DNA from 2 places in the Undibacterium sp. Ji83W genome. Region 2 is predicted to be linked to the other one. Evidence: riboswitches for the same ligand, from Rfam matches in the RefSeq annotation. Region 2 holds a riboswitch; the other holds the start of a gene.
What was found. A riboswitch is a leader RNA that binds a small molecule or an ion and turns the genes downstream of it on or off. The one in region 2 is predicted to bind glycine.
Positions count from the first base shown of each region.

Region 1: it holds a riboswitch for glycine, as region 2 does, so the genes downstream of both, gcvT (glycine cleavage system aminomethyltransferase GcvT) here and ACO0LD_RS03940 (hypothetical protein) in region 2, are expected to answer to the same signal.

Region 1 is NZ_JBMPOZ010000001.1:424,577-429,962, forward strand. It holds gene gcvP (aminomethyl-transferring glycine dehydrogenase) at 1-227, opposite strand, end outside; gene gcvH (glycine cleavage system protein GcvH) at 351-728, opposite strand; gene gcvT (glycine cleavage system aminomethyltransferase GcvT) at 821-1,951, opposite strand; glycine riboswitch at 2,024-2,146, opposite strand; glycine riboswitch at 2,158-2,246, opposite strand; gene ACO0LD_RS01955 (pectate lyase family protein) at 2,688-4,052, shown strand; gene ACO0LD_RS01960 (hypothetical protein) at 4,143-4,418, opposite strand; gene ACO0LD_RS01965 (penicillin acylase family protein) at 4,471-5,386, opposite strand, start outside.
Region 2 is NZ_JBMPOZ010000001.1:868,894-874,279, forward strand. It holds gene ACO0LD_RS03930 (hypothetical protein) at 1-121, opposite strand, end outside; gene ACO0LD_RS03935 (tetratricopeptide repeat protein) at 309-1,763, opposite strand; glycine riboswitch at 1,940-2,031, shown strand; glycine riboswitch at 2,232-2,348, shown strand; gene ACO0LD_RS03940 (hypothetical protein) at 2,400-2,633, shown strand; gene ACO0LD_RS03945 (hypothetical protein) at 2,824-3,573, shown strand; gene ACO0LD_RS03950 (C39 family peptidase) at 3,618-4,205, shown strand; gene ACO0LD_RS03955 (YkgJ family cysteine cluster protein) at 4,344-4,634, shown strand; gene ACO0LD_RS03960 (ornithine carbamoyltransferase) at 4,631-5,386, shown strand, end outside.

The sequences.
Region 1 (5,386 bases), 440 kb from region 2:
TTCAATGTGGCCAGTGCTTCCTGTTCGGACTTGGCTTCTGTGAATTGCGCCAGTGGCAGCACATCGTGACGGCGGATATTGGCCGGGACGATGGCATCAATCAGGGCTGTGCGGTCAGCATAGCCCAGGGTTTTCAGCATGGCGGCTTGTTCTGCTTCAGAAGGGCCGATATGGCGAGCGATGAAAGCGTCATGCGCTTCCAGTTGGGTCAGTGAAGGACGGGTCATGGTATATGGGGTACAGAAGAGTAACGTGGAATATCAGGCGGAGCTATGCGGGGCCAAGGATTTCATTGCATCATGCAAATCCAAAGCAATAAGGTGACCATCAGGCCACCTTATGTGCATTAATTAAGCAATATTTTTTGCGTAAGCTTCAGCATTCATCAAGGCATCAACATCAGCAATATTGGCTGGTTTCAGTTTGAACAGCCATGCTGCAAACGCATCAGCATTGATGGATTCTGGTGCATCGGCCAGTGCTTCATTGATGGCAACAACTTCACCAGTCACTGGTGCATAAATATCACCAGCTGCCTTGACGGATTCAACCACTGCACAGTCCTTGCCTGCTTCGAGTGCTGTGCCAACTTTAGGCAGGTCAACGAAAACGATATCGCCCAAAGCATCTTGAGCAAATTCAGTAATGCCGACAGTGATCGTGCCGTCTGCTTCTGTGCGTACCCATTCGTGGGATGTGGTGTATTTCAAGTCTGCTGGTACGTTCATGATGGGCTCCAGTTAAATAAATTGTTTTAAATAATAATGAGTGGCTAATCAATAGTAGTCAGTACCAGTAGCTGTACTGACTGCAGATCAAATTATACGGCCAGGATTTTGCCGTTACGGACAAAAGGCAGTTTGACAACAGATGCTGCCAATTGCTTGTCACGGATAACAACATGCACAGTATCGCCTACCGACACACCCATAGGCAAACGCGCCAGTGCAATTGCCTGCTCCATGGTGGGGCTGAAAGTGCCGCTGGTGATTTCGCCTTCGCCTTGTGCGCATACCACTTTTTGATGGGCACGCAGGATGCCGCCTTTTTCACGCAGGATCAGGCCCAGGAACTGGGCGTTCTGTCCTTGTGTTTGCAGTGCTTGCTTGCCGACGAAATCACGTTCGCTGACCAGGTCTATGGTCCATGCCAGACCAGCATCGAGCGGGTTGACTGTTTCATCCATGTCCTGACCATACAAATTCATACCAGCTTCCAGACGCAAGGTGTCACGCGCACCCAGGCCAGCAGGTTTGACACCGGCTGCAACCAGGGCATTCCAGAAATCAGTCACACGGTCAGCAGACACGGCAATTTCAAAACCGTCTTCACCGGTATAACCAGTACGTGCCACCATGACTTCACCAAAGGAAGTGTCGGCCACGATGACTGCGTTAAAAGGTTTGATTTCTGCACTGGCAGCTTTGGTCTCTGGCAAGACTTCCCATGCCTTGGCGCGGGCGTTCGGGCCTTGCACTGCCACCAGGGCAAAAGCGTTAGCACCATCACGGCGCTGGGTAATGGTCAGGCCGCTATTGGTTTCTGCATTGCGGGCATTCATCCAGGCGATGTCTTTTTCTGCGGTGCCAGCATTGACGACCAGGCGGAACCAGTTTTCGCTGAAGAAATAAATGATGAGGTCGTCGATGACCGTGCCTTCAGGCTTCAGCATGCAGGAATACAGGGCCTTGCCCGCTACCTGCAATTTATCGACATTATTGGCAACCAGGTCACGCAGGAAGCTGCGTACATTTTCACCCTGCAAATCGACGACACACATATGGGATACATCAAACATGCCGCAATCAGTGCGCACTGCATGATGTTCTTCGATTTGGGAACCATAGTTGACGGGCATGTCCCAGCCGCCAAAATCAACCATTTTTGCACCAGCCGCACGATGGGCTGCATTGAGGGGAGTTGCCTTGAGTGATGTCGCTGCTTGCGTCATGAGTGCCTCGCTACCAGATTGAAGGGACGAACAAACGCATGCCGACGAATAAACGCCGCATGCGCTGAAATCGCATACCCCTCTGTCCTGGTACCTGAGAGATTACGGGAGCCATGTATGTTTGCTGCCCGCGCGCACCTTCGGTGGGTAGTCCGGCGAATTGCTGTGCCGCTACCGCTCTCCAGAGTTGGGGCAACTTTTAACTACCCCGTTGATCAGTCCTTTGTGCCTGAGAGTTTTTTGGGTATTAGCCCCTTCGGCGGCAACTTTCGTCGCGCTCTCCCGATCAAGTAGCGCGATTATATAAGGCTTGCAAGGGCTTGGATAGTTGAGCGTGGAAATATTTACAGAAAAGTCGCTGGAATAGTAAAAAAATGAGCAAAACAACAAGCCAGGACAAAAGCAACAAGATTGCGAGCAATAAAACCACTTATAAAACTTACGCGAAACTTACTACAAAGACCTGATCAGCAAGAGCAACCAAAGCCAGACCACTATCAATTTTGACGCTCTTCCCTGTGTTAATTTGTAACTATTGTTTTAAGAGGAAACAATCACGGGAATGATCAGCATCCATTGTTACCCTAGCTCCGATTTTATTTCTATTGTGCAAATATTCGCTTCACCAAATTGAATGCCAAAGCAGATCTTTTAATACAAAAGAGATCAGTTGCGCAGAGGTTTGGGGTAAGCGATTTTTTTTTAAAACTGACGAAGCAAAAAACCCGGAGGGAAAATGAATAACAAAAAATTGAATTTGATCGCCTTTGCCATCATCGCAGCAGCTGGCAGTGCAGGTAATGTCTACGCAGCAGACTGGCCTTCCGGTTTTTCCAAATGTGCCGATGAAGGCGGCATCTGCAAAGTAGGCGACAAAGCACTGCAGGTATCGTTTGGATTGAAAGACAAATGGGTGGTCAAATCGCTGTCTGGCAATGTCAGTTGTACTGCCGCCACCTTTGGTGTCGCCGCAACTGCTGACACCAAAGAGAAATGTGCCGTGGGACCAGCTGGCGCGCCAGATACTGGCGGTGGCAGTGGCTCAAATGACGGTCCTGGCTCTGGCTCTGGCACAGCGCCAGCCGGACACAGCGGCGGCTTTGCCGGGCTGGTCACTGGTGGTGGCACAGTGGCAGCAGTAACCGTCACAACAGCAGCACAAATGCAGGCAGCGCTTGATGCTTATAATGGTACCGGTGGTCTGGTGATACGCTATAACGGTACTTTTGATTTCCGCACTATTCCTGATGCCTGCACACAATGGAAAAAAGCCAAAGGCGCGATAGTCGAAATCAAGAATAAAGGCAATGTCACGATTGAAGGTAGCAATGGCTCAGCGGCTAATTTTGGCATCGCCGTCAAAGGTGGCGCGACCAATGTCATTATCCGCAACATGACCATAGGCTTACTGCCTGGTTCTATTGATGCCATAGGCATTGAAGGCCAGAGCGGCAAATTCCCGGGCTATGTCTGGATAGACCACAACACCCTGTTCAGCTCTCTTGCTGAATGCCCGGGCGCGGGCGATCTGGAGTTTGATGGTTTGGTGGATAATAAAGCAGGTGCGCACCACATCACTTACTCATACAACTACATTCATGATCATCACAAAGTGGGCTTGATCGGTTCCAGCGACAGTGACGCAAGTGACCGCTACATCAGCTTCCATCACAATTATTATAACAACGTAGGCTCACGCCTGCCCCTGCAGCGCGGTGGCTATACTCACATCTATAACAATCTGTATAGCAATATCAAAACCTCGGGCATCAATGTGCGCATGCAAGGTTATGCTCTGATCGAAAGCAACTATTTCGAAAATTCACAAAATCCTGTGACTTCACGCGATAGCGATGTGATTGGCTATTGGGAACTGCGCAATAATAATATCAAGTCACCCGCCGACTTCAACACCTACGGCATCAAGTGGGTAGCGAGCGACTCCAAGCCCAGCCGTGATGCAACAGACTGGGTAACGACTTCGCATTTGCCAGTTGGCATACCTTATAGCTATACACCTGATGCACCTGCCTGTCTGAAGCAAAAACTGCCAACTGTCGCAGGTGCTGGCACTTCTCTGGCAAAATTGAGCTGTAAATAAGTAGTTGATTTATTCAGCATCTGCTGGGCGGCGATCATGTCGCCCAGTTTTTTGCCTGCCTGAGCTGGCAGGCAAAACCAGCATTACTGCTTAGTCATCTGTGCGGCGATGCTCCTGATTCAGCAAAGGAAGATAAAGCGTAGCTGCACCTCGCTTAGCATAAAATTCCTTCAACTGTCTCAACTCTGAAAGGTAGCGACTCCAGAATAAATTCCATTTTTTAATTTTTCTGGGCGAAGGCACACGAAGTTTCCAGTGCACGCGAATGCTCTCCTTGCCGCAATGCGGGCAAAAAAAGGCTGGCATATTTTGATCCTTGCGCTGCAACTTCTTAAAGTCAAGACAGGCAAAAGTACGATTGCTCATTATTTTTAAAAAATATCTCAAATGGCATTGTCGAGGATGTCAACTCCTTCAATTACTTTGCTCTTAATATCAGAGTACCAGTCGTGTGAGCAGCAACATCCTTATCACTCAAATACTGCGACACATAAGCCCCAGCCGCAAACCCTGCTGCCTGATCATTGTAGTGAGCATCAAACAAAACCCCGCTTTGCCCCACAGGATTAATACCCAAAGCTTTCGAGGCATCGGCAAAATCTATCAGGCGTCGCGTGGATGGTCCATACACGACATCCCATGGTGCCGGGCCTATCGCTGCCGCCAGATTATTCGGCACTTCACGTCCACCAGCTACTTCAAACGGGCCTATGTTGAATATCTTGTCCAGCGGTTTTTGTTGAGATAGCGGATGCTTGTGCGTCAGGGTATGCGCCTTGCCCCAGGTCCATTGCTTGCTGTCCGTACCAAAGGTCTTTTGCAAATGCGCGATGCTGTCGCGCCAGGCCAGTACCAGGATATCGTCACGGGTTTCCACTGCTGGGGTAGCGCGATTGTCCCACCAGGGTGAATTTGCATCAGACAGCAAGCGTGGCAAGGCATAATCCAGTGCGCGGGTGCGCAAGAGGTTTTTAAACTGCACTTCGCCCACCTCATCTGCCATTGCTGCATAGATGATTTGATACAGCAATTGGCTGAAGATGGTGGGTGCTAAGCTATTTGCCTGGTAACTGCCATCCCATTTTTCCAGTTGTTCCAGCAGGCGTTTGCCGTCCGCATCATTTATTTGCTTGCGCAAGATGGGCAATATGGATGGCAAAATCTGCGCGGCATAAGCTGTCTTATTTTCAAGCTGCAAAGCCTGGCTGTTTTTGGTGTCCCACTTGATACCGGGTTGCGACAACAAGGCTTCCAGCCGACGCGCGCGTTCGTTCAGATTGTAATAGCCGGGAATGGCAAAATCTGTTGAGGGCAAAGGTTGCTGATTGGCGGAG
Region 2 (5,386 bases):
TGAGGTCACGCTGCTCCAGCGTTTGCACCGACTCATTGCGTGCGCAGGCCACCAGCATGCACAGGCATAACATGAGTGCTGTGTAAGCGGGTAGGAGAGTGAAACGCCGGGTTAATTGCACTGGAGAAATTCTTCTGGATGGAGCAATGTAGATTTTAACTGATAGCTGCGCGGTGGCGGTTGTTTGGAGGGCGGGAAAATTTTTTTGATGGCAGATTTGCGGGGTTCATAAAACCTGGCTTTGTGCCACAAATCTTTCCCTGGGGAGGCAGAAGTCTCCATCCTCAGGTTCTATCTACAAAAGCGCTCTACTCCCCATTCTTGAACCGCCTTACAGCCTCATCCCGTTTGGCGATGAGCTTGTCACCCTTGGCCTGCATACCCAGGGCAAAGTAAGACTGCGCCAGGGCTTCCAGGGTGTAGATGTCCCACTCATTACCGTTGGCCATGCTCTTTTCCAGCAAGACGATGGCTTGTTTGTGGTTGTTCTTTTTGGCATATAGCAGGGCCAGTTCATTCACCAGCAATTGATAGGGCTGGCTGGTCAGGCCACGTTCAAACCAGATGCGTGCACCTTCCTGGTCTTCGCGGTAAATGGCGATGCCCTGGTAATAACAGAGGCGTGATTTCAATTCATCCACCAGTATTTCATCACCCGTGGTCTTTCTGATGTTGCCGATGAAAGTCTCCATCTCAGAAAAAGAACCGCCCCATTGAGGCAGCAATTTGCTCAGATAGGCATACACTGGCGAATACAATTTGGGGTCATATTGCAGCGCGTTTTTCAGCAAGGCGTTGTCACCTTCCTTAATGCCAAGTGCCCTGTTATTGACTATCAATTCACCTGCGCAGATAGCGCAAGACTTGATTTTTTCATTGGCTTTGGTGAGGTCTACCCTTGCCACGCTGGATAATTTATGAAAATCAGCAAACTGTTTTTTACTGGTTTCGGCGGCCAGTTTATCACCACGAGCGTCCCATGCCTGCTGCTGCAAGAACATGCCGCGTGCCAGATAAGCATAGCCATACATGCTGGATTTTACCCAGACGTCAAACTGCTTTTGAAAATCTTTGTCCAACCGCGACAAAGTGCCAAAACGCTTATACAGGGTATTTGACTTCAGCCTGCCAGCCTTGTTTTGTGCAAACGCGCTATCCAGTGCAATATCGAGTTTTTTGAATTCGCCGCGCCACAGCATGCCAACCAGGATGTTTTGCTCATGTTCTTCATCAGCATAATTGCTGCCCAGTTTTTGCAGTTCAGGATTTTCTGTTGATCGCTTCATCCACACAGCCTGATGCAATTCGGTATTTCCAGCATCGCGAAAAGACTGGTGCCAGATTTCTTGATAGCCCTCTTGCACCATGCTGTTTTTGCGGGCGATATACCATTCTGCCGTCATGCCCCAGTAAGAATAAAATCTCTCCATATCCTTGGGGAAGGGATGGAAGTAGGCTTTATAGCTGAGCATGTCCTTGTCACTTTTTTGCCCCACCACCTTATAAGGCATGAAACGGCTTTCCACCATTTTTTGCACCAACTGTGTCAATGCAGGATCAGACAGCCAGGCGCTTTCCTTCACTTTGTCATTGACAGCATCCTGCGCGGCGGGTTTGATTTGTGCATGGACGTGCATGGCAGAAAAGCCCAATGCCATTGCACAGGCCAGGCTGAGTTCACGCAAAATTGAACATTCTTTTAATCGGGATTTGCCAGTCAATTGCTGAGTCATGGATGGTGAGGTGATTGAAATATTCAGCAATCATAGCCTGACAGTCAAGTAAAAGCCAAACGCAGATACTCATGTGGGATACAAATCACAGATTCCATGAAAACAGAAAAATAAACCATTTGACATCAAAAATGATTTGCAAATGAGTAATGTGTGCACTATGCTCATTTCTACAACTTGTACAACAGGTTGAGCACATTACGAAAAAAATGATATCGGGAGAGACTGTCAAATAAGGACAGCGCCGAAGGAGCAACCGCCCCGGAAACTCTCAGGCAAAAGGGACCGTTATCATTGGAACTCATTTCATGAATAAGGGTGGGTGCGAACAAGGCGATTTGGGATGCAGTGCAAGGCGTGGTGTGCGGCCAAGGCTCATGCCTTGGCAAGCAATACAACACAGCAATGCGCCCAAATCACCAGTTCCCGAAGGGTTTGATTCATAAGGCTGACAGCCTTATGAATCAAGCGCACCTCATTATTATTTATGAAATGAGTTCCGCCAACTCTGAAGAGCTGCCTGACTACGTCGCCAGGCACACCGAAGGAGCAAGCATTGCGACCTTACCAGCAGGCGCAGGCGAAATCTCTCAGGTCCAGGACAGAGGGGGTATCCGTTGCGTAACTGCGCACGGACATCCCTTTGACGTCTGGAGTCTGCATACCATGAAATTCATCCATTTGAACGGTGACACTGTCACCGCGATGGCGGCCGCCTGCGCGCTGTCCATCTATAAAACCGGGTTCTACACTGATTGCAAAACCGTGTTCAACAGCATGCGCGATACTCAGCACGCAGCCAGCCATGATGTCCCTAACTACAAAGATGATCTCAGTATCACCACAAGTCTTTTTCTCTCACACGATATACGACCGCAGTGTAGTCACATTCATTATTGACGCTGACCAGCTCAAGTTCTTTCTAATAAAAATTCTGGTTATAGAGTTCTGAACCGCTCTATAAGCTGATCCCCTATTCCCGTTTGCGCGGGAATGTTGTCCGGCATGCCCAGCCATGCCGTGTTTCAAGCCGCCCAGTCCGCTTGAATGGGCGAGCTATTGTCTAAATTTAACCAAGGAGTAAATCATCATGCATTTTCACCCTGTTTCAAGATTCAAAAAATCCACCCTGGCCGCTTTGATACTCAGTATCAGTTGTGCTGTCGCCAGCCCTTCACTATTGGCACAAAATGTGACCAGCGATATTGGTGGAACAACTGATCAGGCACGTCTGGTCAGTGCTGCTGCGCAACGCGATTTTGCCGAGTTTGTGCAGTTCAATGTGCAGCGTCGCGGCGGCACTTTGCCGCCTGAATTCCCGCTCGAAGTCAATGATGTGCAAGACCTCAAGGATGCCAAGATAGGCTATGGTTTTCCAGTCTATAGCCTGCCGCCGCAAGATGTCATGAATGGCCGTGGTGATTTGCGCAGCATGGCAAAAGCAACCGGCGAATGGCGCTTTGTCATCACCCTCAATGACACACCGATAGGTCTGGCAACACTGCGGCAAAACAACGGGCGCTGGGGTGTAACTTCGTATGGTGGCGCAGTGCTGGCCAAGGACGTCGATGCAGCTATTGCCGTACACGGCAATAGCACACGCTCCAACTTGCGCTTTATCCGTGTCTATCAAGCCATGTCGGATTTTCTGGAAGTAGTTTCGCCTACCGATGCACGTGCCCGCTTTGCCCCCCTGCATTCAGCACGTCAGACTTTGCTGCTGCAACAGCGCAGTGAAAAACTTGGCACACAATCTGCCAACAATGGCTTGCTGGAACAAAGCGACATTCTTGAACCTTTGCGTGTCAGTGTCAAACGCAATATCGACAGCTTCCGCTAAACCAGCAACCATCTGAATATACCTACAATAAATACGGAGATATCATGAAAAAAAATCTGTTAAAGCTCATATTCGTCTTGGGAGCAATGCTGGGCATACCCAGCGTTTATGCGCAATACCGTGCATTGAATGTGCCGCTGGTCACGCAAGAGCATAGCCAGTGGTGCTGGGCAGGCAGCAGCAAGGCATTGCTGAGCTTCTACAATCAAAATCCCAGCCAGTGCCAGATCGTGAACTGGGCTTATGGCCTGAATTACGCCTGTGGCAATACCAATTTTAACTGGAACAGCAACGCCAACCAGCCTAACTCCATGTACGGCAGCGGCGGCAGCGTGCAAAACATCCTGGCACATTGGGGGGTGTCAAATACTGCCTATAGCTATGCATCGTCATGGAACACGGTGGTCAATGACATCAATGCCAACCGCCCCTTTGTCATCCGCTATGGCTGGACCAATGGCGGCGGCCATATCATGGTCGGCACAGGCTATGAAGTGTATAACGGCAGCAACTACATCTACATCATGAACCCATGGCCAGGCGAAGGCAAAACTTACAGAACCTATGGCTCTGCCGTGTCCGACTATGATCATCAGTGGACACATACACAGCGCATGAATGTCAGTGGTTGATATTTGAAATAGTGATGCAGTAAATTGTATAAAAAGCAGGCGGGAGCTTGTGCATTTAATACCTCCCGCCTGCCTGGTAAATTTCTTGATGCTTTTTTATGCTGGCGCGACAACATCCGCATCCATTAAAATGCGTACATGAGTACTTCTTTTTCCTGCCGCCCCCGTTGCGCCGCCTGCTGCATAGCACCGTCCATCAGCAGTGCCATACCTGGTATGCCCAACGGCAAACCCGCAGGTGTGCCTTGCATACAACTCGACGAACATTTGGCTTGTAAAATTTTTGGACGTCCAGACCGGCCAGCAGTTTGTGCAGGCTTGCAGCCTTCGTTTGATATGTGTGGTGAGAATCGCGAGCAGGCCATGTTTTTCCTGACGCAGCTTGAACTGGCAACAGCACCGGCTTTTTCGCAAGGCAATATTGTATGAACCTGATTCAGATCTCTGATCTATCCGCGAACGATATCACCAATATCTGGGACATGGTCGGGCAAGCCGATATGCAAATCCAGGGAAGAGTCGCCTGGTCTTTTGAAGGAAATGGTATACGGACCCGCACCAGTTTCATACAGGCATTTCAGGAACTGGGCTTGAGTTTTATTGAACTGCCCAATTTGCTCAAGACGGCAGAAAGAACAACTGACCTTGCGGCTTACCTGGATGACTTTTACGATGTCTATGTCATACGTGAACGCAATCACGAGCGCCTCGCGCAGTTTGCCAGTGATAGCCGCCGCCCTGTCATCAATGCGCTGTCCAGCCTGGGACATCCTTGTGAGGTGTTGACGGATGCTTATTATGTGAACCAGCAAATCGCTCCAATAAGGCAAGCGCGAATATGTCTGTGGGGGCCGCCCAGCAATGTCATGCTGTCCTGGCATGAACTGGCGTCAGTGATGGAGTTTCAGATTACCCAGATATGTGAAGCTGCTTTTCATGAAGAAAAGCCTCACGTCAGCTATACCTCATCGATTTCTTCCAGCTTCGATATTGTCATCACTGATGGCTGGCCTGGCACTTATGACAATGCAGAATGGTCATTGACAACCGCACACCTTGAGCAAATGGGTAGTCCAAAGTTTTTGCCAACGCCGCCATTTTCCATAGGCAAAGAAATCGCCCTTGACCCGGTCAGCTACGCAGGTTTTACAGGTTATCAGCAAAAAAACTTACTCTTGCCT